Regions from separate parts of the Promicromonospora aerolata genome, predicted to be linked through region 2. Evidence: riboswitches for the same ligand, from Rfam matches in the RefSeq annotation. Region 2 holds a riboswitch; each other region holds the start of a gene.

The links. A riboswitch is a leader RNA that binds a small molecule or an ion and turns the genes downstream of it on or off. The one in region 2 is predicted to bind thiamine pyrophosphate.
Region 1: another riboswitch for thiamine pyrophosphate. It lies ahead of thiO (glycine oxidase ThiO); the one in region 2 lies ahead of thiC (phosphomethylpyrimidine synthase ThiC).
Region 3: another riboswitch for thiamine pyrophosphate. It lies ahead of ACFSL2_RS18895 (thiamine ABC transporter substrate-binding protein); the one in region 2 lies ahead of thiC (phosphomethylpyrimidine synthase ThiC).

What each region holds. Positions count from the first base shown of each region.
Region 1 is NZ_JBHUHF010000001.1:591,993-599,099, reverse strand. It holds partial or broken gene ACFSL2_RS02635 (ThiF family adenylyltransferase) at 1-417, opposite strand, end outside; partial or broken gene ACFSL2_RS02630 (thiazole synthase) at 414-1,234, opposite strand; gene thiS (sulfur carrier protein ThiS) at 1,237-1,500, opposite strand; gene thiO (glycine oxidase ThiO) at 1,497-2,687, opposite strand; TPP riboswitch at 2,689-2,791, opposite strand; gene thiE (thiamine phosphate synthase) at 2,870-3,517, shown strand; gene ACFSL2_RS02610 (CARDB domain-containing protein) at 3,602-7,000, opposite strand.
Region 2 is NZ_JBHUHF010000001.1:3,067,226-3,074,332, forward strand. It holds gene ACFSL2_RS13750 (MFS transporter) at 1-1,214, opposite strand, end outside; gene ACFSL2_RS13755 (LacI family DNA-binding transcriptional regulator) at 1,326-2,468, shown strand; gene thiC (phosphomethylpyrimidine synthase ThiC) at 2,546-4,345, opposite strand; TPP riboswitch at 4,340-4,445, opposite strand; gene ACFSL2_RS13765 (C39 family peptidase) at 4,573-5,919, shown strand; gene ACFSL2_RS13770 (ABC transporter ATP-binding protein) at 6,094-6,849, shown strand; gene ACFSL2_RS13775 (hypothetical protein) at 6,846-7,107, shown strand, end outside.
Region 3 is NZ_JBHUHF010000001.1:4,239,780-4,246,886, forward strand. It holds gene ACFSL2_RS18870 (HAD-IIIA family hydrolase) at 1-939, opposite strand, end outside; gene ACFSL2_RS18875 (carbamoyltransferase family protein) at 936-2,609, opposite strand; gene ACFSL2_RS18880 (FAD-dependent oxidoreductase) at 2,753-4,183, opposite strand; gene ACFSL2_RS18885 (PAS and ANTAR domain-containing protein) at 4,368-5,144, shown strand; gene ACFSL2_RS18890 (DUF4235 domain-containing protein) at 5,171-5,452, opposite strand; TPP riboswitch at 5,490-5,594, shown strand; gene ACFSL2_RS18895 (thiamine ABC transporter substrate-binding protein) at 5,589-6,674, shown strand; gene ACFSL2_RS18900 (ABC transporter permease) at 6,650-7,107, shown strand, end outside.

The DNA.
Region 1 (7,107 bases), 2.5 Mb from region 2:
GGTACCGTCCAGCACCAGGTCGTAGCCCGACAGCACACCGAGCGCGTTGGCCGTCGTCAGGCGCTCGCGGTGCTCGACCACCTCGACGTGCGGGTTGACCTCCGCGAGCGCCGCCCGCGCCGACGCCGTCTTGGCCAGACCCACGTCGGAGGTGCCGTGGATCACCTGGCGCTGGAGGTTGGAGGTCTCGACGACGTCGTCGTCCACGATGCCCAGCGTGCCCACCCCCGCGGCGGCGAGGTAGAGCAGGGCGGGGCTGCCCAGGCCGCCGGCGCCCACGACCAGCACGCGGGCGTTCGCCAGCCGGCGCTGCCCGGCCGGACCCACGCCGGGCAGCACGAGATGCCGGGCGTACCGGGCGAGCTCGTCGCGGCCGAGCTCCCGGCCGGTCCCGACCAGTGGGGGCAGCGTGGTCACAGCGCCAGGTCCAGGTTGTCGCCGACGTGCACCAGGCCGTCGGCCGGGGACGACGCGAGCGCCCGCTCCCGGCGCGGGGGGCGTCCGGCGTGTGCGGCGTCGTGCCCGGCCTCCACGGCGAGCCGCATGGCACGGGCCATGCGCACCGGGTCGGCGGCGCGGGTGACGGCGGTGGCGAGCAGCACGCCGTCGCACCCGAGCTCCATGGCCAGTGCGGCGTCCGACGCCGTGCCGATGCCCGCGTCCAGGATCACCGGGACGGAGGAGGCGGCGGCGATCGCCTCGATGTTGCGCGGGTTGGCGATGCCGAGCCCCGAGCCGATGGGCGATCCCAGGGGCATGACCGCCGCACAGCCCACGTCCTGCAGGCGGCGGGCGACGATCGGGTCGTCGTTCGTGTACGGCAGGACGGTGAAGCCGTCGTCGACCAGGGCCTTGGCCGCCTCGACCAGGCCGATCGCGTCGGGCAGCAGCGTCACGTCGTCGGCGATGACCTCCAGCTTGATCCAGTCGGTCTCGCACGCCTCGCGAGCGAGCTGCGCGGTGAGCACCGCCTCGCGCACGGAGAAGCAGCCCGCGGTGTTCGGCAGGGCGCGGATGCCGAGGCGCGCAAGCAGCCCCAGACGGAGGGGTCGCCGGTGCGCGCCGGGTCGTCCGAGGGTCTGGGGCGGGACACCCGGCGCATCGCGACGGTGGTCAGCTCGGTGCCCGACGCCACGAGGGCGTCCTCGAGGGCGAGCAGGCTCGCCGCTCCCCCGGTGCCCATGACGAGGCGCGAGCCAAGGGCCGTGCCCGCGATGGTGAGTGGTGTCTCCATGCTCAGCCTCCCTGGACTGCGGTGACGACCTCGACGCGGTCGCCGGGCCGGACGAGCGTGGTGCCCCACGCGCCGCGCGGCACGACGGCGTCGTCCAGCGCGACGGCGACGCCCTGCGGCGCGCCGTCGACCACGAGGTCGGGCAGGAGCCGGGCGACCAGGTCGACGATGGGCAGCGGGCCGTCGAGCGGGTACGGCTCGCCGTTGACGACGGCGGTGCCGGTCGCCTCGGGGTGCGGGTGCTGCGTGGACGGAGCCGTGGTCATGCTGTGCCTCCTCGAGTCGTGCTGTAAACATCGGCGAACCTGCGCGGGTCCGCGAACCGGGCCGTGGCCTCGACGGCCGCCAGGGCCTCGGTGCCGCCCGGTGCCGCACCCAGCGCCTCGTCGACGGCGGCCGCCGTCAGCGCCGTGAGCAGGATGCCGTTGCGGTGGTGTCCGGTGGCCAGGTAGAGACCGTCGGCCGCCCACCCCAGCAGCGGTGTGTTGTCGGGGCTGCCGGGCCGGGACCGGGTGGTGGTCTCCAGCAGCACGGCGTCGTCGAGGCCGGGCAGGAGCACGCGGGCGTCGCGCAGCAGGGCGAAGACGTCGCCGGCGCGCGTCAGGTGGTCGTCCTCGCGCTCGTCCGACGACGCCCCCACGACCACCTCGCGCCGCCCGTCGGGCCGCACCGCGCGGGGCGCCGCGTAGACGGGGCGCCCCTGGACGGTGCCGCGCACGACGACGGCGGGCGACCGGTCGGCGTCGGCGTCCAGGCGCAGCGTGGTGCCGGGCACCGGGCGCGTGGGCGCACCCGCGAACAGGGCGCCGCTCGCGTGGCCGGCGGCCAGGACCACCGTGCCGGCCGCGTACCTGGTCCCCGCCTCGTCGACCGCGCCGACGACCGCGCCGTCCGCCCAGGTCAGCGAGACCGCGGCGCGGCGGACGAGGCTCGCACGCGCCACCACGACGGCGGTGAGCGCGTCGTGCACCGCACGCGGGTCGACCTGGTGGTCGCGGGGCACCCAGGCCGCGCCCGCCAGCCGCTGCCCGACGGCGGGCTCGCGGCGCCGTGCCTCGTCGGGCGAGATCTCCGCCGAGCCGAGGTCCCACTCGCGGTGCAGGTCCAGCAGCCGGCGCAGCACGGCCAGGTCGTCGCCGTCGTAGGCCACGGCGAGCGTGCCGGTCGTCTCCAGCCCGACAGCGCCCGGCGGCAGCCCGGCGGCCCGTTCGAGCGCTTCGGCGAACGCCGGCCAGAGGGCGAGGGAGGCGGTGCCCAACCGGGCCAGGCCCTGTTCGCCGAAGCCCGCCTCCATGACGGGTGCGAGCATGCCGGCGGCGGCATGCGTGGCCCCGTCACCGGGCGCCGGGTCCAGGACGACGACGTTCGCGCCGGTCTCCAGCGCCCGCCAGGCGGCGGTCAGCCCGATGATGCCCCCGCCGATGACGAGGACGTCGCATCTTCGGCTGCTCACATGACTGCTCACGTGTTCTCCCTTCGCTGGCATGACCCAGATCAGGTTCGACGGTCGGCGCTCACGCCCTCTCAGCCCCGTGCGGGGCTCCCGTGCACCCGACAACCATAGCCCCGCCCACGGGGTGCCCCGACCGGGACGGGAGGCACGGCGGAGCGCGGTGTCTGTCTACACTCGCGCTCGTGGACCCCCGAACCCGACTCGCAGACGCCCGCCTGTACCTGTGCACGGACGCGCGCCAGGACACGGACGACCTCGAACCGTTCCTGCACGCGGCGCTGGAGGGTGGCGTCGACGTCGTCCAGCTCCGGGACAAGTCCCTGGACGCGGCCCGCGAGGTCGAGCTGCACGCGCTCGTCGCCCGGGTGGCCGCCGAGCACGGCGCCCTCTGGGCCGTCAACGACCGCGCCGACATCGCGGGACTGAGCGGTGCGCCGGTGGTGCACATGGGCCAGGACGACCTCCCGCCGCACGCCGTGCGGGCCCTGCTGGGCGACGAGCCGGTCCTCGGCCGCTCCACGCACACCCTGGACCAGGCGCTGGCCGCCGAGGCGGACCCGCGCGTCGACTACTTCTGCGTCGGCCCCCTGTGGGCCACACCGACCAAACCGGGCCGCGCCGCCGTCGGCCTCGACCTGCTGCGGGACGTCGCCGCCCGCGAGCCGGCCACACCCTGGTTCGCCATCGGCGGCATCGACGCCACCCGGCTCGACCAGGTGCTCGACGCCGGGGCGCGCCGCATCGTCGTCGTCCGTGCGATCACCCGGGCTTCCGACCCCCGCGCGGCCGCGGCCGCCCTACGCCGCCGGGTCACTGGTTCGACTCGATGAGATCGGTCGCTTGGGATGAGATCGGTCAATCAAGCGACCGATCTCATCCCAAGTGACCGAAGTCAACCTGGTCGTGGACAGCGCCTACTGGCCGGTGAACACGAACGGCGAGCCCGGCTCCTTCTCGATGTCCCCCTCAGCGGAGTTGGTGACAGTCACGTTCGACAGGATCGCGTTGCCGCGAGCGCCGGCCATCGCCAGGATGCCGGACCCGTTGTTGGACCGGTCGATCCGCACGTCCGTGATCCGCACGTCGGGGATGTTCCCGCCACCGTTCTTGAACTGGATGCCGTCGTACGTGGAGTCGACGATGTCCGTGTCCCGGATGGTGACGCCGACGATGTCGTGCGTCTGCGGGAAGATCGTGATCGCGCCGAACTCCTGGTCCTCGTTCCAGAAGGCCCCGCCGGTGCGATGGAGACCGTTGTTGGCGATGAGCGTCGTCCCCGAGAACGGCAGGGGGTCGTGGTCGGTCGCGAGCATGATGCCGGGGTAGTTCATCGTGTCGGAGATCAGGTTGTTCTCGATCGAGTTGTCGTAGCCGCCGTAGATCGCGATGCCGTTGGCGCGCCACGGGAGCTGCACGGTGTTGTTGCGGAACGCGTTGTCGTGCCCGATGTCGACGTTGCGGTCCTTGACGTAGGGGTTGGCCCAGACGGCGAGCGCGTCGTCGCCCGTGTTGCGGAACGTCGAGTTGAACACCGTCGAGTTGCGGGTGCCGTTGCTGAAGTTGATGCCGTCCGCGTAGGTGTTGCGGATGCGCATGCCGGAGAACTCGAGGCCGTCACCGGGGCCCCAGAGCTCCGGGATGTTCGAGTAGTCGCGTCCCACCCACACGCCGACGTTCGCGTGCTCGATCCACACGTCGCTGATCTTCGTGTTCTTGCCGAACCGGCCGTTGAGGCCCACGCCGCCCTCGGCGTTCCCGTCGCCCCCGCGGATGCGCCCGGAGCCGAAGATCGCGATGTCGGAGATCTGGACGTTGTCGTCGATGTCGAACCCGAAGTTGCCCTCGTGCGGGTGGTTGATCACGCCAGGCGCAAGGTGCGGCTCGATCAGGCTGTACAGCTGGGAGTGCCACATGCCCGCGCCGCGGATCGTGACGTCGCTGATGCCCACCTGGTTGTGCACGCCGCGGTCCAGCGGGTCGTCCGTGAGGATCTTCTTCTCCTGGCGCCACTGCCCCGCCGGGATCCACACGCACTCGATCTCGCCGTCCTGGTCCGCGGTCACGGCGGCCTGGATCGCGTCCGTGTCCTCGAGCCCGTCGTTCGGCACCGCGCCGTACTCGGTGATCGAGACGCATCCGGCCGGCTGGGCCGACGGCGGTGCGACCTGCTCGAGCTCGACCAGGTCGATGATGTAGAACGCGGCGTCGTCGCCGGCGTCGCGCTGGAGCCGGAAGACGGTGCCGGCGGGGAAGGACCGGCCGAGCAGCGCGTGGGACTCGTCGAAGAGGCGGCGCGCGTCGTCTCCGGGGGTGTTGGTCAGGCCCTCGGGCTGGTCGGTGTTCCCGTACAGCCACGAGTGCTTCGAGGAGAGCGTCAGCTTCTGCACGAACTCGCCGTCCGCGTAGAGGCTGATGGTCTTGTCCTGTCCCCCGCCGCCGGGTGCGTCGGGGATGGAGCTGCGCACGACGATCGAGTTGGTCGGGTTCGTGGAGGTGAGCTCGACGTGCTCACCGGTGGCGTTCAGCCGCACGGACTCGCGGCCCGACGACTCGGTGGCGAAGTTCGTGTGGCCGAACGTGCGCAGCGGGTCCGTCTGCAGGAGCGTGCCGGTGTACCGGCCGTCCTCCGCCTCGTAGGTGGTGTACGGGACGGCCGCGCCGCGGCCCACGGTCACGGCGAGCGTGCCGGTGTTGTTGTCCTCGTTCGTCTCGTCGACGACGTCGGTCGCGTCGGCCGTCGCGGTCACCGTGGCCCCGCCGTTCGTCGCCGTCCACGCCCCGTCCGGCGTGACGGAGACGGTCTCCCCGGCCGGGACCGCCGGTGTCGTGGCGTTCAGCGTGCTCGCGCCCGCGACGACGCGGGTCACCGAGCCCGCGGCTGCCTGCTCGTTCCCGCGGTTGCGCACCTGGACCGTGAAGCTCACATCCGCGCCGACGGCGGGGTTGGCCGGGTTCGACGACACGGAGACGACCTCGAGGTCGGGGCCGGGCGCCTCGTCCACCACGAGCTTCGCCGCGGCGGTGAACGCGTTGTCGGTCTCGTCCTGCTCGGCCACCGTGTTCGCCGGGTCGACCACCGCGCCCACCGTGTACTCCCCCGCGGGGCGGGTACCGGCCTCGACCTCCACCTGGGCGCTCGCACCGGGCTGCAGGGCCGCGACGTCCGCCGAGCCGACCACGGTGCCGCCGAGCCTCGCGTCGAGCGAGGTGCCCGACGACGCCCGGACACCCGTGTTCTCGACCGTTGCCGTGAGGGTCACGGGGGTGGTCGCCGTCGGCGACTCCGGGGACGCCGTCACCGCGGTGACGGTGAGGTTGGGGTTGGGCGCGGGGGCGCCGTAGACCTCGAACTCGGCGACCTGACCGTTGCCCGCACCGGTGTTGCCCGTGAAGCGCAGGCGCACGTCGGTGACGGTCCCGGTCAGGGGGACGTCCACGAGGTTGCCGCTGCCGGGTGCGAACGCGTACCCGGCGGACGCCTCGAGCTCCTGCCAGGCGCCGGTGCCCGAGCGGCCCTGGACGGAGAACGTCTGGGTGCGCGGACCCCACGCGCCGTCGGGGTTCAGCCGGACGCGCAGGCTGCTGACCTGCGTGGGCGCTGGGAGGGAGACGTCGAGGGTCGACGGGTACTGCCCGCCCGCGCCCTCCCAGTACGTATCGGTCCGGCCGTCGACGGCGTTACCCGCGACGTACGACCACTCGGTGGACGACGCCGACGCCGGCCGGTCCTTCGCGTAGTTGGTGCCGGTCGGATCGGTGGGCGGGTCAGTGGGTGGGTCGGTGGGGTCGCCGCCCCCGGTGGGCGTGCCCCAGACCTCCAGCTCGGACACCTGGCCGTTGCCCGCGCCGGTGTTGGCGCTGAACGCCAGGCGGATCTCGTCGGCCTCGGCGTCCAGCGGGATCTCGACCCGGTTACCGCTCGCGGGGTCGAACCCGTAGTCGGCCGGGGCTTCCAGCGTCCGGAACGAGGACTCGCCGTGGGACCGGCCGAGCACGCTGAACGTCTGGGTGCGCGGCGCCCAGACGTCCGGCGGCGGCAGCGTGACGACCACCCGGTCGACGTCGGCCTCCTCGCCGAGGTCGACCGTGAGGTGAGCCGGGTACTGGCCGCCCGCGCCCTCCCAGTAGGAGCTGGTGCTCCCGTCGTTCGCGTGGCCGGCGACGTACGTCTGCGTCACCGACGACGCCGCGATCGGCTTGCCGAGCGCGAGGTTGGTGGCGTCCGCGGCGTGCGCGACGCCGGCCACGCCGAGCGGCGCGACGAGCGCCATCGCGGCGCCCGCCACGACTGTGTGCTTCCAGGGGATTCTCATGAACGTCCTCGTTCTCCCGCCGGGGCGGGCTCGTCCACCCGCGGGCAGCGGTGCCCGGCGGCGAGGTTGATGAATTGCAGAGTGTGCACTGCTTTGTGCTCAGTGTC
Region 2 (7,107 bases):
GGCCGCAGGGACCGCGCCACGATCAGCCCCAGCGCCATCGGCACCAGCAGCACGAGCACCGCCAGGCGGTAGCCGGTCGCCTGCGCGACGAACCCGATCAGCGGCGGGCCGACGAAGAACGCCGTGTAGGCGATCGTCGAGACGGCCGCCACCCGCATCGCGGCACGCCGCGGCTCGTCCGACGCCGCGCTCATCCCCATCGGGAAGCCCATCGCCGCGCCGAGGCCCCACAGGCCCACCCCGACCAGGGCCAGCCACAGGACGGGCACCAGCGAGAACGTCAGCACGCCGACGAACGCCAGCAGCGCCGACAGCACCAGCACCGGCACGCGCCCGAACCGGTCGATGGCGCGGGTCCCGGCGAGCCGGGCCGTCGTCATGGCGGTGAGGAAGACCGCCAGGCCCACCGCACCCATCCCGTCGGACGTGCCGAAGCCGTCCACGACGGCAAGGCTCACCCAGTCGTTGGCGACACCCTCGGTGAGGGCCGCGGCGAGCACGACCAGCCCGATGGCGAGCGTGCGCGGTTCCCGCCAGGCGGCGATCAGCCCCGCGATGCCCGACGTCGGCGGCGTCACTGCTCCCGGGTCGGCGCCGTCCGCGCTGCCCGCCTCCGCGACGGGGACGCCATGGGGCACGGCCGCGGAGACGACGCTCGGCGAGAAGTAGCGCACGGCGATCAGCACCGACACGAGGGCCAGGCCGCCCGCCGCCACGATGTGCCAGACCACCTCCACCCCGAGGGTGGCCACCAGAGCACCGAGGCCGGCGCCGAGCACCGTGCCGAACGAGAACCCGGCGTGGAACACCGGCATCACCGCGCGGCCGAGCCGCTGTTCCACGGCTGCGCCCTCGAGGTTCATCGCGGCGTCCCAGACTCCGGCACCCACACCGAACAGGATCAGGCCGAGCCGCACGGCGAGGTGCTCGTCCGTGACGACGCCGTACCCTGCGACAGCCAGTCCGATCACGAGGACGCCCGCGAAGGCGACCACCGTCCGTGCGGTACCGAACCGCTCGGCGACCAGCCCCGAGAGCGGGATCGCGGCGACCGAGCCGAGGGATCCGGTCAGGAGCAGCAGACCCATCTCCTGCTCGGAGAAGGACAGGCCGTCCCGGACCGCCGGAAGACGCGACGCCCAGCTCGCGAACGCGAACCCACTGGCAGCGAAGACGACGAAGACCGCGCGAGCGGCGGCGTGTGCAGTAGGCACGGAACTCCTTGGTGCGATTGAATCTCCCGACCGTAAGCCACAACCTGGGAACAGCCCAGCAGATTCCGCAGGTACTGCACCGCCGGCGCCGATCGAGAGAAGGAACCCGCGATGAACCGCCAGACCGTACGACCGACCCTCGCGAAGGTCGCCGAGCTGGCGGGTGTCTCGGTCTCCACCGCGTCGCTCGCGTTCTCCGGTGCGGGCCCCATCACCCCGGAGACCCGGGAGAAGGTGCTGGCCGCGGCCCGCGAGCTCGAGTACTCCGGCCCCAACCCGCTGGGCCGGCAGCTGCGGTCGGGACGCTCCGGGATCGTCGGCGTGGTGATCGGGGACCAGCTGGGCCGGTCGTTCCGAGACCCGGTCTCTACCCAGGTGCTGCACGGGCTGGTCTCCGCGATCGGCGAGCAAGGGCTCGGCGTGCTGCTCGTGCCCGGTATGCCGCAGGGCACCACGGCGCACTCCGTGGGGCTCGCCGCCGAGGCCGGGCTGCCGCCCGCCGTCGACCCCCTCGTGGAGGCCGCCGCGATGGACGTCGCGGTGCTCGTGTGGGGCACCCTGGAGGACGACCCGACCCTCACCGCCCTGCAGCGCCGTGGCGTCCCGGTCGTGATCGGCGAGGGCCAGCACGTGCCGGGCGTCCCCGTGGTCAGCGTCGACGACCGCCGGGGTGCCGCCGAGGCCGTCCAGCACCTGGTGGAGCTCGGCCACACGCGGATCGCCGAGATCGCGCTGCCGTTCGGCCGGGACGAGCGCGCGGGTCTCGTCGACGCCGACCGGCTCGCCTCCGTGGAGCGCACGCCCACCCGCAACCGGCTGGCCGGCGTGCGGGACGTCATCGAGCCGGTCATGTCCTGGGAGACGCCCGCCTCGCTCGTGGAGCACGGGCGCGACGCCGCCACCGAGATCCTGTCCGAGTGGGCTCCCGCCCGGGACCGTCCGACGGCGATCATCGCGCACTCCGACCTGCTCGCCGCGGGCGCCGTGATCGCGGCCCGGGAGCTCGGCCTCCGCGTGCCCGAGGACGTGTCCGTGGCCGGGTTCGACGGGCTGGACCTGCCCTGGCTCTCCCCCGATCTGCTCACCAGCGTGCACCAGCCGCTCGTCGAGAAGGGGCGGGCGCTCGGCCTGGCCGTCATCGCCCTGCTCGCCGGTGAGGAGCCGGAGTCGGTGGTGCTCCCCGTGAGCCTGGTGGAAGGAACGACGACGGGCCCGGTCCCGGACCTGAGCGCTCTCCCTGACCCCCTGCGTTGAGTGCGGGCCATCTGCGGATCTGCGCCTGCTGATCCCGCAGACAGCCCGCACTCAACGCAGGGTCGGTGGTGGCGTGGTCAGGGGCGGAGAGTGGGGGCCGGGAGGTAGACCTCGGCGCCCGCGGCGCGGAACTCCGCCGACTTCTTGGCCATGCCCTCCGCCTGAGCTGCCGCCGCGTCCGCGAGCGCCGCCTGGTTCTGTGCCCCGCCGAACTCATCGCGGATGTCCTGCGAGATCCGCATCGAGCAGAACTTGGGCCCGCACATCGAGCAGAAGTGCGCGGTCTTCGCGGCCTCGGCGGGCAGCGTCTCGTCGTGGTATGCCTCGGCGAGCTCGGGGTCGAGCGAGAGGTTGAACTGGTCCCGCCAGCGGAACTCGAAGCGGGCCTTGGACAGGGCGTCGTCGCGGTCACGGGCACCGGGGTGCCCCTTGGCGACGTCGGCTGCGTGCGCCGCGATCTTGTAGGTGACCACGCCGGTGCGCACGTCGTCCCGGTCCGGCAGGCCCAGGTGCTCCTTGGGCGTGACGTAGCAGAGCATCGCGGTGCCGTACCGGGCGATCTCGGTGGCGCCGATGGCCGAGGTGATGTGGTCGTACCCGGGCGCGATGTCGGTCACGAGCGGGCCGAGCGTGTAGAACGGCGCCCCGTCGCAGAGCTCCTGCTGCCGCTCCACGTTCTCGCGCACCAGGTGGAAGGGGACGTGTCCGGGTCCTTCGACCATGACCTGGACGTCGTGCTCCCAGGCGCGCTTCGTCAGCTCGGCGAGCGTGTCGAGCTCGGCGAACTGGGCCTCGTCGTTCGCGTCGGCGAGCGATCCCGGGCGCAGCCCGTCGCCCAGGGAGAACGCGACGTCGTAGGCCGCGAAGATCTCGCAGAGCTCGTCGAAGTGGGTGTAGAGGAAGTTCTCCTGGTGGTGGGCCAGGCACCAGCCGGCGAGGATCGACCCGCCGCGCGAGACGATGCCGGTGACGCGGTCCGCGGTGAGGGGCACGTACCGCAGCAGCACGCCGGCATGCACGGTCATGTAGTCGACGCCCTGCTCGCACTGCTCGATCACGGTGTCCCGGTAGACCTCCCAGGTCAGCGCGCTCGCGTCGCCGTTCACCTTCTCCAGGGCCTGGTAGATCGGCACCGTGCCGATCGGCACCGGCGAGTTCCGCAGGAGCCATTCCCGGGTGGTGTGGATGTCGTCACCGGTGGACAGGTCCATGACGGTGTCGGCGCCCCACTTGGTGGCCCACTCGAGCTTTTCCACCTCCTCCGCGATAGAGCTGTGGACGGCGGAGTTGCCGATGTTCGCGTTGACCTTCACCAGGAACGCCCGGCCGATGATCATCGGCTCCGACTCCGGGTGGTTCACGTTGTTCGGGATGATCGCCCGGCCGGCGGCCACCTCGCTGCGCACCAGCTCGACGTCGCAGCCCTCGCGCACCGCGACGAACCGCATCTCCGGCGTGATCACGCCCTGGCGCGCGTAGTGCATCTGGGTGACGGTCCGGCCGGGGACGGCCCGGCGCGGCCGACGTCGTTCGCCCTGCCATTCCTGAGAGGCGGCACCCCGGCGGACGGCGCCGCGGCCGTCGTCCGTCAGGTCACGACGGCGACCGTCGTACTCCTTCGTGTCCCCCCGGGCCACGACCCAGGGTTCTCGGGCCGGCCGCAGCCCGCGCACCGGGTCGGAGCCCGGTCCCTGCGTGCGGTAGACCCGCACTGGCTCGTTCGGGGTGCCGTCGGGCGACGGCGCCAGCGTGATCTCGGTGACCGGCACCCGCAGGCCGGCGTCGTCGTGCTGCGGGTGGTGCTCGGCGTCGTGCGCCGTGTCCCGCGCGGTGTCGTACTCGTACGCGAGCATGCGGGACTGGGTGTTCTCCATCATGAGACTCCTGCTTCCTACGCCGGTGTTAACCGGACAGGTTCAACGGTCCCGGGCCGTCCAGCCCGATCTCAGCCCCTGCGCGAGGCACCCGTGGGATCGCGACGACGTTAGCACCCGACGGCGGCTCGATCACCTGCGGGTAAACCCTTCTGTCCCGGCCGCGGTTCTGGTAAGGAAGGTCAACGGCTCGCTCCACCCAGTAGTGGGCCCGGGACATGGAGGCAGGCATGTCGAACCGAAGAGAGCTGCGAACGAGGGCGTTCGCGCTGGCAGCGACAGGAGCGCTCGTGGTGCAAGCAGGAATCGTGGCGAGTGCGGTGCCGGCGACGGGCGCGCCCGAGGCAGGCACGACGGCGTCGGACAACCAGATCACGCTGACCACCTGGGACGGGTATGGCGAGCTGCGCGCGGGCAGCTCCGTGAACCTGCGGCCGGGTGCCAAGGGCGGGCTCGTGCTGCGGAGCGCGGGCGACACCGTGGAGTACACCGACCCGTTCGGTGACGGCACCCCCGTCACCTACGAGACGGGCAGGTGGACGTCGCCGGTGGTCGAGACGGAGTACCCGATCGACGAGTCCGTGAGCTCGTGGAACGCCGTCACGCCCACGGGCACCTGGGTGGAGATCGAGTTCCGCGGCCGCAAGGCCGACGGCACGTGGACCAAGTGGTTCGTGATGAGCCGCTGGGCGTCGGGCGACGAGTTCGCACCCGCCGACGGCAGCGTCGGCGACATCCACCGCACGTCCGTGAACGGCCAGACCGACGCCGACGCGTACCTCTTCACGGACACCTACGTCGCGAAGTCCGGCCACGAGCCGAACGCGTTCCAGACCCGGGCCACGCTGTACCGGCCGGAGGGCACCCGGGTCTCCCCGCGGCTGGACACGGTGAGCACGATGACCAACGAGTACCTGCCCGACTCGCACTACTCGGGCACGACCGACTTCACGCTCGGGCGCGCGGTCGAGCTCGACGTGCCGCGGTACAGCCAGAACATCCACCGCGGCGAGTACCCCGAGTTCGGCGGTGGCGGTCAGGTGTGGTGCTCGCCGACGTCGTCCACGATGGTGCTCTACTCCTACGGACTCGAGGTCCCGGCCGAGGAGCTGGAGGGCATCGAGGCGCCGAACGGTGACCCGCAGGTCGACTACGCCGCCATGCACACCTGGGACTACGCGTACGAGGGCGCCGGCAACTGGCCCTTCAACGCGGCGTACGCGAGCACGTTCGGCCTGGAGTCGTTCGTGACCCGGCTGCGCTCCCTCGCGGAGGCCGAGAAGTTCATCGAGGCCGGGATCCCGCTCATCCTCTCGATCAACTTCGAGGAGGCAGAGATGCCGGAGGCCGGATACGGCACCAACGGGCACATCGTCACGCTGGTCGGGTTCACCGCTGACGGCGACCCCGTCATCAACGACCCGAACAAGGCGAGCAACGAGGCGGTGCGTTCGGTGTACACGCGGGAGAACTTCGAACGTGTCTGGCAGACCTCGACCGACGGCATCACGTACGTCTACCACCCGAGGGACGTCAAGCTGCCGCGCAACCTCCCGGGGGTCACCGCGAACTGGTGATGGCGTAGGCGCCGGTCGTACTTCCGTTGGTCGAGCTTGCCGAGGCCTGGCCTCGACAAGCTCGACCCCGACGAGAGCACGAGTTCAACCCAGGGGTGGCATCGCCGCACCAGGACGGCTCCGTAGCGTCGACGCAAGTCGTTCGCAGACCGGAGGTCGTCGATGGGTATTCAGGTGCAGTCACTGGGAAAGCGGTACGGGCGCACCTGGGCGGTGCGTGACCTGTCGTTCGAGGTACGGCCGGGCAAGGTGACCGGGTTCCTCGGGCCGAACGGGGCGGGCAAGTCCACGACCATGCGCTCGATCGTGGGCCTCGACCGGCCCACCCGCGGCGGGGCACTGATCGACGGAACGCGGTACGCCAAGCTGAGTGCTCCGCTGCGCGAGGTCGGGACCCTGCTCGACGCGACGTCCGCGCACCGGTCCCGCCGCGCCGTCGACCATCTGCGCACGGTTGCCGCGACGCACGGTTTCTCCCGGGCAAGAATCGACGAGGTGCTCGAGCTGACCGGGCTCGAGAGTGCCGCCCGGCTCAAGGCGGGGAAGTTCTCCCTCGGGATGAGCCAGCGCCTCGGCATCGCCGTCGCACTGCTCGGTGACCCGCACACGTTGATCCTGGACGAGCCCGTCAACGGGCTGGACCCGGAGGGGGTGACGTGGATCCGCGGACTGCTGGGATCGCTCGCCGCCGAGGGCCGCACGGTGTTCCTGTCCTCCCACCTGCTGAGCGAGCTGGCACTGGTCGCCGACCACGTGGTGGTGATCGGGCGAGGCGAGCTGATCGCGGACGCGTCGATCGCGGAGCTGACCTCCCACGCCGGTCGGACGCTCGAGGAGGCTTACATCGACCTCACCCGGGACGCCGTCGAATACCACGGCGGCAAGGCGGGCAAGGACCACGCCGGCGGCGCGGACGGAGTCCGGTCGTGACGGTCGCGACACGGGCAGTACACGCCGAATGGGTGAAGTTCCGTTCGCTCCCGTCGCACCCGGTGACCGTAGCCGTCGCGTTCGCCATGATCATCGGGCTTGCCGCGATGCTGCTGTCGGCCCAGGACCGCGACGGCGCGGTCCCCGCGCCGACGCCGACCGAGCTGCTGGCCGGAGTGCCGTGGGCGCAGTTCGTGCTGGCGGTGCTCGCCGTCGTGATGATCTGCTCGGAGTGGGCATCAGGCACGAGCAAGGTCA
Region 3 (7,107 bases), 1.2 Mb from region 2:
GGGGCCGTAGCCGTCGTCGCCGCGCCGGGGACCAGGCGCCAGACGCTGCGTGGCGAATGCCGCGGTGAGGCCCGCCCAGGCCGAGCCGGCGAGGACGGCGCTCGCGCGCGCCGCACGCCGGCCGGGGGAGGCCGGGCCGACGGCGGCGAGGCAGCTCCCGACCGCGGTCAGCCCCGCCGCGACGGTCGCGACGTGCCACGGCAGCCGGCCGCGGCCCGCTCGGGTCCGCGTGCGCCAGTCGCGGCCGTGGAGCGTGCGCAGCAGCGCGTCGTCCGCATTGCCCGCCTGGGCGCGCACGCTCGCCAGGTCGTCGGCGGGGCGTACGGGATGTTCGACGAACCGGACACCGTGCTCGAGGTCCCAGCCCGCGGTGCGCACGCGGAGAGCCAGGTCGGCGTCCTCGCGGTACGCCCGCCGGAAGCGCTCGTCGAATCCGTGGACCGTCCGTAGCGCTGACCGGCGGTAGACCATGTCGGCGGTCGCCCACGCCGCGGTCTCCAGGCCGGCGGTGTTGCGCTCGAGGTCGGTCGGCGGCCGGTGGCTCGGCAACGGCACGACGATCCTGCCCTGCACACCCGCCACGTCGGGGCCGGCCGTCGCCAGGTCCTGCTCCAGCGCCGCGGCCCAGCGCTCGGGCACCACCACGTCGTCGTCCAGGAAGGCCACCCACTCGGTCCGTACGCTGCGCCAGCCCACGTTGCGGGCGGCAGCAGGACCCCGCCCGCCGGTCCGGAGCACACGCACGCCCGGGACCGGGTCGCGGCCGAGGTCGAGGTCCTGGTTCCGCCCGCCGTCCGCATCCGGGAAGGGGCGGTCGTCGACCACGACCACGTCGAGCGGCTGCGGGCCACCGGCGCAGGCGGTGCGCAGCGAGCCGAGCAGGGCAGCCAGCTGGGGACGGCCCACGGTCGGGACGACGATCGAGTACGACGGGGTCACCCGACACCTCCGGACGGCTGCTCGGACGGGAACAGGTCCGCTCGCCGGACCAGGTGGGGACCGAGCACCAGCAGGTCGACGGGCGCCGAGCCGAAGAGCTCGAGCGCGTCCCGGGGGCTGTCGACCATGGGGCGGCCCGCTGTGTTGAGGCTGGTGTTGACCACGACCGGCAAGCCGGTGCGGGCACGGAACGCCCGGAGCATCGCCTGGAGCCGTGGCTGGGTGCCGTCCACCGTCTGGATGCGCGCCGTGCCGTCGACGTGGACCGTCGCAGGGATCCGGTCCCGCCACTCCGGGGCCACCTCGTGGACGAACAGCATGTAGGGGCTGGGGATCGGGCCGCCCGAGAAGATGTCGGCGGCGTCCTCCAGCAGCACCATCGGCGCGACCGGCCGGAACTGCTCGCGCCCCTTGACCACGTTGAGGCGCTCGGTGTTGGACCGGGGACCCGGGTTGGCCAGGAGCGACCGCTGTCCCAGCGCCCGCGGTCCGAACTCGGCCCGGCCGTCGAACCAGGCCACCATCCCGTCGTCGGCCAGCACGGCCGCTACCTGGTCCGGCAGGTCGGCGGGAGTCGTGAACGGCACGCGCGCGGTGCGCAGGGCCTCGGCCAGCTCGTCGTCGGACCACCAGCGCCCGAGTGCCGCCGAGGGCATGGGCTCGGTCCGCACGCCCGCCTCCGCCGTGAGCTGGAGGGCCGCGCCGAGGGCGGTGCCCGAGTCGCCCGCGGCGGGCTGGACCCAGACGTGCTCGAACGGGGTCTCGCGCCACAGCCGCGAGTTGGCCACGCAGTTCAGCGCGGTACCGCCGGCCATGGCCAGCACGGTGTCCCGGGTCTGCTCGTGCAGCGACGTGGCGAGCTCGACCAGCAGCTCCTCCAGGCGCACCTGGACGGACGCCGCGAGGTCCGCCTGGTCGGGCGGCAGTCCGCCGGACCCGGTGGGTTCCTGCAGCGAGCCGGGCGTGGCCGGCCGGGTCCAGCGCGACCAGTCGGGGGCCTCGGCCGCGAACCCGCCGTCGGGCGTGGTCCGCAGCACCTCGCGCAGCTCCGGCAGGAACCGCGGGCTCCCGTACGACGCGAGCGCCATCACCTTGTACTCGTCGCTGGACCGCAGGAAGCCGAGGTGCTCGGTGAGGGACTCGTACACGAGGCCGAGGGAGTGCGGCAGCTCCTGGCTCGCCAGCACCTCCAGCCGCCCGTCGGTGTACCGGCCCGCGAGGTAGGACGAGCGCTCGCCGCGGCCGTCGAGCGACATGACGCTGCACGTGCGGTACGGGGAGGCGAGCGCCGCCGATGCGGCGTGGGCCACCTCGTGGGGCACGAACCGTACGGTGGCCGGGTCGAGCCCGGGGAGCGCGGTGGCGATGAACTGCGGTGCTCGTTCGGCGTACCGCTGCCGCAGCCAGTCCCACGGGTCGGGCAGCCCCATCTCGTCCGACGGCTTGGCGAGCGCCGGGTCGAAGGAGTACGCGACCGCGTCCAGGTCCGTGGGCGTCAGCCCACCGACGTCGAGGCACCACCGCATCGCCTGCTCCGGTAGCTCCCAGGCAGCGAACGGGACGGGGCGCTTACCGTGCTTGCGCCGGCTGAACCGTTCCTCCTCGGCCGCGGCGACGACGTGACCGTCCACGACGAGCGCGGCCGACGGATCATGAAAGAGAGCGTTCACGCCGAGAACTCGCACAGTGACCTCCACAGATGGGTCGTCACCGGGCTTCTTCCGGTTCTCCTACGTTCTCCGGCTGCACAAGCACTCGCATCTCGAACCGCTTCTCGGCGGAACCGCTGGCGTCTGCACGGCATACCTGCTGGTCAGCGCCGTGCGAGGTCCTCCGTTGCGGGGCCTTCCAGCAGGGTTCCGTCCGCGGCGAACCGGGACCCGTGCACCGGGCAGTCCCAGGACTCCTCCTGGTCGTTCCACCGCACCACGCCGCCGAGGTGGGGGCAGATCCGGGACACGTGCACCGTTCCCGGCCGCCCGCCCGTGGGACGGGTGGTGGCACAGGCCCAGCCGGCGGTCTGCTCGCCGAAGGTCGCCGCCGTGCGGGGGGTCGGCCGGGCCGGGCGCGCCCAGGGCTCGAGCGTCGGCCCCCACTCGACGGGGTCGTCGAGGAGGCGGCCGGCGAGCGCCAGCCCGGCCGCGGCGCCGCTGGTGAGTCCCCACTTGGCGTAGCCCGTCGCGACGAGCACCCGGTCGTTGCCCGGTATCGCGGGGCCGACGAGCGGGAGGCCGGTGTCGCTGCTGTAGTCCTGGGCCGCCCACGCGTGCCGGGGCGCGCCGACGGGCAGGTGCGCACGGGTCCACGCGTCGAGGGCGGCGAGCCGTCGGTCGGGGTGGTGCTCCCTGCCGACGGTGTAGCCCTCGCCGCCCACCATGAGCAGGCCGCCTGCCATGCGCAGCGAGCGGACGGGGGAGCCCGCCGTGATCGACATGGTCTCGGTGAAGCCGGGCGGCAGCGCTCCGGGATCCGCGACGTCCCAGGTGGTGAGCAGGCTGCGACCGGCCTCCAGCCGGAGGAAGAGGCCGCCCAGGCGGCCGGGCGGGGTGCCGGTGGCCAGCACCACGCGGTCGGCGAGCACCGTGCCACGGGTCGTGCGGAGCGCGACGCCGGAGCTGAGCCGGCGTACCTGCCGCACCCGCACGCCGTCGTGGATCGGAACGCCGCGGGACCGCAGACGGGCGCGCAGCGCCGAGAGCATGCGCAGCGGGTCCACCTGGCCCTGCCCGGGCAGGCGTACGGCGCCGAAGGTCCGTGCGGGATAGGGCGGGTCCTCCTCCCACTGCGCCGCGAGGCTCTGGCGTGCGCAGGTGGCGAGCACGGCGTCGATGTCGGCCACCTCCTCGGGGGCGGTCGCCACCGTGAGGTCGTCGCGGTTGTCGACGGGTACGCCGAGGTCGCCGAGGACGCGGCGGAGCCACCCGAGGCCGGCGAACCCGGCCGCCAGGAAGTCCCGGACGACGTCGTCCCCGTACCGGGCGACCTGCGCGAGCCGCGTGCCCTGCAGCACCGACAGCTTGCCGGTCGAGCGAGCCGTGGTGGTGGTGCGCGCGGTGCCGGCGTCGAGCACCACGACGTTCGCCCCGCCGTCGGCCAGCAGCTGTGCCGTGACGACGCCGGTGAGCCCGGCGCCGACCACCGCGACGTCGGTGCGCAGCGGGCCCGCGGCCAGGAGGCTCGCCGTGCTCGTGCTCGGGCCCGTGGCGTCCGGCTCCGTCGCCTGGTCGTGGGGAGTCTCGCTCACGGTGCACCTCCGGGTGCCGGTCGGTCGCTGCGGGCGACTTCAGGCTGGCACGAGGGGCGGGCACTCGCAGCGTGCCGGCGCCGCGACTGCTCCCTCCGGCTGTCGAAGGAGGAGAACCGCTCTACAATCGATGCCGCGGAGTCATGAAGCGGCTCTCAGTCCACACCGGATCTGGGAGGTTGAGATGTCCTCTTTCAAGCAGCCCGCGCTCAGTGTGGTGGACGGCTCCGGAGGCGATGCGCCAGCACCGTCCCCGAGCTTCTCGGCGGGGGATCTGGCACATGCTCTGGGCCTCGGCACCAATCTGCTGGTCGGCCGCTTCCGCGTCGACCTGATGTCGGGCAGCTGGTGGTGGTCCGACGAGATCTACACCATGCACGGTTGGAAGCGGCACGAGGTGGAGCCCTGTCTCGAGGCGCTCCGCTCGCGCAAGCATCCGGACGACCGGAGCCGGATCGTCCGGGCCGCCGCCGAGGCGATGCGGGAGGGTCGGCCGTTCGCCTGCTCCCACCGCATCGTGGACCGCAAGGGTCGTACGCGGTCGGTGGTCGTGATCGGTCAGGGCCTGCGTGGTGGCCCGGACCAGGCACCGGAGCTGGTCGGTTACGTCGTGGACGCCACACCGGTCCAGAAGGAGGCGCTGACCCGCCGGTCGGAGGGCGTGGTGACCCGGGCGTTCGTGAGCCAGGCCGTGATCGAGCAGGCCAAGGGGGTCGTCATGGCGGTGCGCGGGGTCGACGACGAGACTGCCGGTCACCTGCTGCTCGAAGCCGCGAACCGCGTGAGCATCCCGTTGCGCCTCGCGGCGGACCAGGTCATGACCAGGCTGCACGCCGAGTCCGAGGAACCCGGCATCACGCAGGCAGCGCTGACGCGTGCGCTCGACGGTGTCGAGCCCGTGGGCCGACCGCGCGGGCACGACCCGTTGCTCACCCGGCGGCCACGCAAGGTGGCCGGCTGAACCGGATCCGGGCCTGGGCCGGCCGGCTAGTGCGCTGAGCGGCGGGCGGCGATCCGCAGGGCGGCCTTCGACGCGCCCTTCGCCGCCAGCCGCTTGGCGAACACCGCCGTGCCGGCGGCGACCGCCGCGAACACGGTGGCCTGCACCAGGTCCAGTTCCGGGTCGTCCGGCTTGTTGGGTGCGTCGTTGCCGGTCACGCCCTTCCAGATCATGCTGACCGCCTTTTGCGCGACCCAGCCGGCCGCGAGCGTCAGGGCGAGAGTGCCGACCTTCTCGGCGAGTGTCTGTTCCGTCTCAATCTGGGCCACCTTCACACCGTAGCCCCCGATGGGCCAGTAGGCTGCCTGGAAACGACAGGGGAGCGCCTCCCGGCGCTGAGAGTGCGGAAAACCGCAGACCCTTGAACCTGATCCGGGTCACACCGGCGGAGGAAGTCGAGGCACGATGTTGCGTCTTTCCGGTGCCCACGCGGGCACCCACCATGCTGGACCGGTCGCCGGGCTGCTCGCCGTGGCGCTCCTGCTCGCCGGGTGCGGCAGCTCCGGGTCCGGCGGTTCCGAGACCGGTTCGGGCGACCCGTCCGCGTCCGGCACCGTGACCCTCGTGACCCACGACTCCTGGGCGCTCGACGAGAAGCTCGTCGACCGGTTCGAGCAGGAGTCCGGTCTGACCCTCGAGGTCAGCGCGGCGGGCGACGCCGGAACCCTGGTGAACCAGCTGGTGCTCACCCAGGACGCCCCGCTCGGCGACGCCGTGTTCGGCATCGACAACACCTTCGCCTCCCGTGCGCTGGAGGCCGACGTGGTCGAGGAGTACACACCCACGGGGCTGCCCGACGGCGCCGAGCAGCTCGGTGGGGCACTCACCCCGATCGACCAGGGCGACGTCTGCGTGAACGCGGACGAGGCCTGGTTCGAGAAGTCCGACCTCGAGGTGCCGAAGACCCTGGACGACCTCGCGGACCCGAAGTACCGCGACCTGCTCGTGGTGACCAACCCGGCCACGTCCTCCCCCGGGCTCGCGTTCCTGCTGGCGACGATCGGCGCGTTCGGCGAGGACGGGTTCGAGAGCTACTGGACGTCGCTCGTGGACAACGGCGTCAAGGTCGCCGACTCCTGGGAGGACGCGTACTACGTGGACTTCTCGGGTGCGGGGGAGGGCGGCGAGCGCCCGCTCGCGCTGTCGTACGCGACGTCCCCCGCGTTCACGGTGAGCGAGGACGGCTCGGAGTCGACCACCAGCGCTCTGCTGGAGACGTGCTTCCGGCAGGTGGAGTACGCCGGCGTGCTCACCGGGTCCGATAATCCCGAGGGTGCGCGCGAGCTGGTCGACTTCCTGCTGACCGAGGACGTCCAGTCCGCACTGCCCGAGTCGATGTACATGTACCCGGCCGACCCGTCGGTGCAGCTGCCTGCCGACTGGAAGAAGTTCGCGCCCCAGGCCGACGCGCCGTTCGAGGTGGAGCCCACCGAGGTGAGCGAGCACCGCGACGAGTGGATCGAGCGGTGGACCGAGACAGTGCTCGGTTGAGCCGGCGCGGCACCACGGGCTCCGCACCGCTCCTCTGGGCGGTGGCGGTCGCGGTCCCGCTCGGCTTCCTCGGGACCTTCTTCGCCTGGCCTGTCATCGCGCTCGTGGTCCGCGGCTTCCTGCCCGACGGCATGCTCGACCTCACCGGGTTCACCGAGGTGCTCCTCCGGCCGCGCACGTGGCAGCTCGTCCGCTTCACGCTGACCCAGGCGGTGCTCGGCACCGCCTTCTCCGTCCTGCTGGGTCTGCCGCTCGCCTACCTGCTGTACCGGCGGTCGTTCCCCGGACGCAGCCTGGTGCGGGGGCTCGTGACCGTACCGTTCGTGCTGCCCGCCGTCGTGGTCGGCGTCGCGTTCCGCACCCTGTTCGCACCCGGCGGCACCCTCGGGTTCCTCGGCCTCGAGGAGTCGCTGGCCGGGATCGTCGTCGCGCT